Regions from separate parts of the Pseudoalteromonas sp. 1_2015MBL_MicDiv genome, predicted to be linked through region 2. Evidence: predicted binding sites of a transcription regulator. Region 2 holds the regulator's gene; the other holds the start of a gene.
The links. The regulator FliA, encoded in region 2, starts transcription of late flagellar genes. The targets are predictions, from matches to a motif close to CTAAAGNTNNNNNNNNNNNNGCCGATA.
Positions count from the first base shown of each region.

Region 1: a site for FliA is predicted at 1,992-2,018, ahead of pomA (flagellar motor protein PomA). Genes of this name have one in related genera too.

Region 1 is NZ_CP012737.1:814,622-818,045, reverse strand. Features, by position in the region: gene AOR04_RS03585 (hypothetical protein) at 1-89, opposite strand, end outside; gene AOR04_RS03580 (flagellar motor protein MotB) at 241-1,161, opposite strand; gene pomA (flagellar motor protein PomA) at 1,164-1,931, opposite strand; gene AOR04_RS03570 (exodeoxyribonuclease VII small subunit) at 2,254-2,496, shown strand; gene ispA ((2E,6E)-farnesyl diphosphate synthase) at 2,499-3,386, shown strand.
Region 2 is NZ_CP012737.1:1,022,358-1,025,781, forward strand. Features, by position in the region: gene flhF (flagellar biosynthesis protein FlhF) at 1-371, shown strand, start outside; gene AOR04_RS04550 (MinD/ParA family ATP-binding protein) at 364-1,224, shown strand; gene AOR04_RS04555 (RNA polymerase sigma factor FliA) at 1,251-1,961, shown strand; gene cheY (chemotaxis response regulator CheY) at 2,002-2,385, shown strand; gene AOR04_RS04565 (protein phosphatase CheZ) at 2,403-3,170, shown strand; gene AOR04_RS04570 (chemotaxis protein CheA) at 3,186-3,424, shown strand, end outside.

The DNA.
Region 1 (3,424 bases), 210 kb from region 2:
CGTAAGTAGAATACAAAAATAGCTGGGAGTAAAAATAGCACCCAGCTAATTTCGAGTATTTGCATACTACTATTAAACCATGTAGGCATAGAGTTACCTAATCTGGTTTTGTGTCATCATCCTGTCCATTTCCATTGCCTGGCATATAACTAAATTTATCGATATTCTTCATGGCTGACTCCGTTACATTTGTTATTGAAAGCTTACTTTATGATAAATAAACGTATTTGCCAAGTAAAGTTACCTAACATCAATAGGTGCTGACTCTTTTGCTTTACCTTGCAAAATAGAAATCTCGACACGACGATTTCTTCGGCGGTCTTCATCTGTATCATTTGGTACAAGTGGTCTTGTTTCAGCTCGCCCAACAACCATCATCCGAGTTTTGTCAAAGCCTTGTACTTTTTGTAATTCACTTGCAACAGCCACAGCACGTTTAGATGATAAATCCCAATTATTAACATACAGTTCATTCGATACCTGAAAATCATCGGTATGCCCTGAAACTGTAATCTCTCCTGGCACATCTTTTAAAAGAACACCGATATCTTGAATTATAGGTTTAAACTTAGGTTGTAAAAATGCACTACCTGAAGGAAAGGAACCGTTTTCTCTAATACGAATAATTATTTGCTGCCCTAAAGACTCAAGCTCTATTGCACCATCAATAATTTGCTTTTCAAGCTGCTGCGCGATTTTTTTAACAAGCTCGTTTGTTTGTTCTTGATCCGCTGCTGAAATAGCCTGCTCTGATGATTTTTCTTGCGAAGTGCTCCGAGATTCGCCACCACGTTTGTCCCCGCGTTGTTCTTGCCTGCCACCAGCTGAGCTTTCTTCTCCAGCCTGAAACTCTAACATTTGTTGAGTCATTTCTACTGTTTGTTGTTGAATAGTTTCTATTGGAGTGGGTTCTGGTTTGCCTGGGGTAAACTCCATAGCAATAACAGAGGTACCTTTAGGGATATCTTTTACTTCAATTTTATTCTGCACACCAAAAGCAAACTTCATCGAGCCTGCTATTTGTTTAAATTTAAGTACATCCATTTCAGAAAATGCAAGCAAGAGTACAAAAAAGCACATCAGTAAAGACATTAAGTCGGCAAAGGTTCCCATCCAAGCAGGTAAACCAGGAGGTGGACATTTACACTCTTGCTCAGACATGGTTACTCCTCAGTATCAACTTTACGTTTTGATTCAGCTAAGTAGTTCTTCAAAATACCTTCAATCACTTTTGGATTTTGACCATCTTGGATACCTAAAACTGCATCTAAAATCAAACGTTGATTCATCGCCTCTTCGTCTTTACGAAGTTCCAATTTAACTTGAATAGGGATAGCCACTACGTTTGCTAAAAAGGCACCGTATAAGGTAGTTAATAGTGCAACAGCCATTGAAGGACCAATTGATTTTGGATCGTCCATATTCGATAACATAGCAACTAAACCAATAAGCGTACCAATCATACCCATTGCAGGAGCAATATCGGCCATCGCTTTAAATAAGCCTGCGCCCATTTCATGTCGTGTTGAAGTTAAAGTGATATCTTTTTGTAAGGTCGCTCTAACAACGTCAGCATCGTGACCATCAACTAGCATATCTACACCTTTACGCATAAATTGATTTGGTATTTCAGCTTCCTCAAGCGCCAGAAAACCGCCCTTTCGAGCTGAATCTGCAAGTTCAACCGCTTTTTCAATTAACTCTTCCGGCGATTCAATTTTAAACATAAAAGCTTTAGCGGCAACTTTACCTATCCCAAAAAATTGTCCCATGGTGTAATTAGATAAAACTATAAATATAGAGCCACCAAATACAATTACCACTGAAGGGGTATTGTAAAACATGGCCATTTCACCACTACTACTCATAAACATGGACATGACAATTAAGCCAATTGCGCCAAGGATCCCTATTATGGTTGCTAAATCCACATTACCTCCAGAGGTTTCATGCACTAAGGCCTTATTGTAAAACTTTTATTATTAACTGCTTATCGGCAACATGCTAAATTGCTTGAGTCATATATGAAAATAAACATAAAAAACAATTTCAGGATTATTTTTAAACAAAGTTACAATGTTAATATAACGATTAATCATTTAAATGATATCAGTATGACCGTAATTAAGGCTTTATTAATCCACATAAAGTAACATTTAGCCGTAATAGAAGAAAAAAACATATCATTCTTTGACCTAGTTTAGCATTCCCCCTAAAATTGGCTCCTAAATTTATCAAGTAAGCTGAAATAAGATGGCGACTAAAAAACCTGAAAACTTAAGTTTCGAACAAGCACTAGAAGAATTATCAATAATTGTTAGTGATATGGAACAAGGTGATTTATCGCTTGAGCAGTCATTGAAGCAGTTTGAACGCGGTATTGCTCTAGCTAACGCTTCATCTGGTAAACTCAAGCAAGCAGAACAAAAGGTATCTATTTTAATGGGTAATGGCGATAAATCAGTACTTACAAACTTTGATAATGATATGGAATAGCGGTGAGCATTAAAGAACATATTGAGCGTGCTCAAATAGACGTTGCATCAGCACTAAACCTTTATTTTGAACAAGCACTTGATAGTGATAGAGCAATAAAAGAAGCAACTCATTACAGTTTGTTTAATGGTGGAAAAAGGCTGCGCCCATTTTTAGTCTACGCAACAGGCAAAATATTAGGGGCAGACAAAAAAGATTTAGATATATTAGCAGCAGCTATTGAATGCATACACAGTTACTCGCTAGTACATGATGACTTACCTGCTATGGATGACGACGATCTGCGTCGTGGTCGACCAACTTGTCATATAGTTTATGGTGAAGCCCAAGCAATTTTAGCCGGCGATGCTCTTCAAACTTTAGCTTTTGAACTAATTGCTAAACATAGTTTTAACTGCTCTGCTCAAACACAGGTAAAAATGATAGCGACACTCGCCCACGCATCAGGCCTTGAAGGAATGGTTTCAGGTCAAGGTTTAGATATTGCAGCCACTGATAAAATCATTACAGTACAAGAACTTGAGCGAATACATAAGCTAAAAACTGGCGCACTTATTAATTGCGCAATTACACTTGGTGCACTGTGCAGCGAAAATGTTGATGAACAAACCTTAGAAAACTTAAGCGTTTTTGGGTATGCTATAGGGCTTGCATTTCAAGTACACGACGACATTTTAGATGTTGAAGGCGATACGTTTACTTTAGGTAAACCACAAGGCTCCGATATTGCCGCGAATAAAGCGACATACCCTGCGTTATTAGGTATGCTAGGCGCTAAAGAAAAGGCACAAAACTTAATACAACAAGCCCATGAAGCGTTGGCAAATATAGATGCAGACACCACACTTCTCGCATCGCTGGCAAATTACCTAATTGAGCGTGACCACTAATTATTACTCATACGTATTGCAATTAACACTGACATTAT
Region 2 (3,424 bases):
TAACAGAGCAATTGAATACGCTTATGCGCAATCAACGTGTTGATATTCGTAGTTATTTAGTATTAAGTGCAACAGCGCAAATAAATGTCTTGCAAGAAACAGTACGACATTTCAAAAAAGTGCAGTTAAGTGGTTGTATTTTCACCAAGTTGGATGAATCTTTAAGTTTAGGTGAGATTATTAGTATTGCGATTCAAAATCGCCTTCCAATAGGGTATCTTACTAATGGTCAACGAGTTCCAGAAGACATTCGTGTTGCAAATGCAGAAAAACTAGTAAAAAAAGCTGAGCAATTGTATTTGAAAAGAATAAAAGCACAACATTCACGACACCAAGCAGTGGCGTCGAGCACAGTAGGGATGTATGATTAACACAGTATTAGATCAAGCAAGCGGCCTGCGCAAAATGAGTCAAAACAATAACAACGGCGTAAAAGTTATCGCTGTTACTGGTGGCAAGGGTGGTGTAGGTAAAACAAATGTTTCACTTAACACGGCAATAGCATTAGGCCAGCAAGGTAATCGAGTTTTAGTACTTGATGCCGACTTAGGTCTAGCGAACTGTGATGTGATGCTCGGATTACGGGTTGAACGTAATTTATCACATGTACTTTCTGGTGAGTGTGAACTCGATGAGATTTTAGTTGAAGGTCCTGCAGGAATTAAAATTGTACCAGCGACCTCTGGCTCTCAGAGTATGGTGGAATTATCACCGTCTGAACATGCAGGCCTTATACGCGCTTTTAGCGAATTAAATACCGAATTTGATATCTTAATTGTAGATACCGCTGCGGGTATTTCAGATATGGTACTGAGCTTTTCTCGTGCTGCTCAAGATGTAATGGTTGTAGTGTGCGACGAACCGACTTCAATCACAGATGCTTATGCACTTATTAAAGTGTTAAGTCGTGAGCATGGGGTGTATAAATTCAAAATTGTAGCTAATATGGTTCGTAGTATGCGTGAAGGTCATGAGTTATTTGCAAAACTTTCAAAAGTAACGGACCGATTTTTAGATGTGTCAATGGAGTTGGTTGCAACAATCCCTTATGACGAAAATATGCGAAAGGCAACTCGCCGTCAAAAAGTGATTGTAGAACTTTTTCCTAGTTCTCCTGCTTCAGTTGCCTTTAAAGCACTGGCGACAAGAGCAGTGAAATGGCCTATACCTAACCAACCTTCAGGACATTTAGAGTTTTTTATTGAGAAGCTAGTTAACGGCTAATTATGACAACATTGGTAAATAGAGCTATGGGATATCAATCAACACAAAATTTAAATGTGATTGTTGAAAAACATGCATCGCTAGTCAAAAAAGTGGCATGCCATTTAATTGCTCGTTTGCCTCCAAGTGTCCAACTCGATGACCTAATTCAGTCGGGTATGATAGGCCTAATTGAAGCATCAAAAAACTTTGATGCAACCAAAGGCGCAAGTTTTGAAACGTTCGCGGGAATACGAATTCGCGGTGCCATGCTTGATGAAATGCGCCGTGGTGACTGGGCTCCTCGGTCGGTTCATAGAAAAAGCCGTCTTGTAGCCGAGACGATTGCTGGATTAGAAAGTAGCTTAAATCGTGAACCAACCGATATAGAAGTTGCTGAAAAACTTGAAATTTCGTTAAATGAGTACCATCATATTTTAAATGATGTAAACACAAGTAAAGTGTTAGGCATCGAAGACCTCGGGGTCGATGAAGATGTTATTACCACGGCGGGCCAAGATTTAACGCTAGACAAACCGTTTAATAACGTTAAAAATGAACGATTTAATGAATCATTATTAAATGCTATCAAGTCATTACCAGAGCGAGATGCAATGGTACTTTCTTTGTACTATAACGATGAAATGAATTTAAAAGAAATTGGACATATACTCGATGTAAGTGAATCGCGTGTAAGTCAGATACATGGTCAGGCGATGATTAAGCTAAAAGCAAAAATCAATGACTGGATAAACTAGTAGTAAGTAAATACAGGTTAAGACCTCACTGGAGGATGTTTTGGATAAAAACATGAAAATTCTTGTTGTTGATGATTTTTCGACAATGAGACGTATTATTAAAAATCTATTGCGCGACTTAGGCTTCACCAACGTCCAAGAAGCGGATGACGGCTCTACAGCCTTACCCATGTTACAAAATCAAGTTTTTGATTTTGTGGTAACAGATTGGAACATGCCAGGAATGCAAGGTATTGATCTTTTGAGAGCGATAAGGGCTGACGATAAATTAAAACACCTTCCTGTTTTAATGGTGACAGCTGAAGCTAAAAAAGAACAAATAATAGCAGCGGCTCAAGCTGGTGTTAATGGCTATATTGTAAAACCATTTACAGCTGGCACATTAAAAACTAAATTAGAAAAAGTGTTCGAACGCTTAGGTTAATAATAGGGGAAAGGCTTATGCCAGCACCTGCTGCGCCTCGGATAACGTTAGAACAAGCTCGTCAGCTCGTCACTTTTTTAGAAAATGGCGAACATGATAAAGCTGATCAACTAATTTTAGATACTGCATCTAAAGAGCAGTCAGAAATATTTGACGAAGTGGGAAAGTTGACGCGTCAACTACATGAAGCTTTAAAAGGCTTTGAGCTAGACACGCGCCTAACAGATCTCACTAAAGACGCTATACCTGATGCTAAAAAACGGCTTAATTATGTCATTGAGATGACAGAAAATGCTGCAAATAAAACCATGGATGCGGTTGAGGCGAGTTTACCGATAGCACAACAGTTAGCGGATGAAATATCCCATATCAAACCGACATGGGACCGTCTAATGAGTCGTGAAATTGAACTCGGTGAATTTAAAGTACTGTGCCACAGCATTGATAAATTCATGAGCAGTTCTCATCATAAAACTGATGAGTTACAAAGCTTCATGACTAACATATTAATGGCCCAAGATTATCAAGATTTGACAGGTCAAGTAATTCGCCGAATTATAGAACTTGTTAGGGAAGTTGAAGAAAGCTTACTTCATCTTTTAACTGCTTTTTCTGAACAAGATATCAGTAAAGCAGTCACCCAAAAACCACAAAAAATAGATGACCCAGTTGACCCAGAAACATTAGCAGGTCCTGAAGGGCCTATTATTGATAAAGAATCACGTAATGATGTTGTGTCTGATCAAGATGAAGTCGATGATCTTTTATCAAGTTTGGGCTTCTAAGAGGAGAGTAACTGCATGTTTGAAGTCGATGAAGATATTTTACAAGACTTTCTTGTAGAAGCAGGAGAAATCCTTGAGCTTTTATCTGAACAGTTAGTTGAACTGGAAAACAATCCAGAAGATACCGAGTTGCTAAATGCTATATTTAGAGGCTTTCATACCGTAAAAGGCGGTGCTGGATTCTTAGCTATGACTGAGCTTGTTGACGCATGTCACGGCGCAGAAAATGTATTCGACTTGTTAAGGCAGGGCGT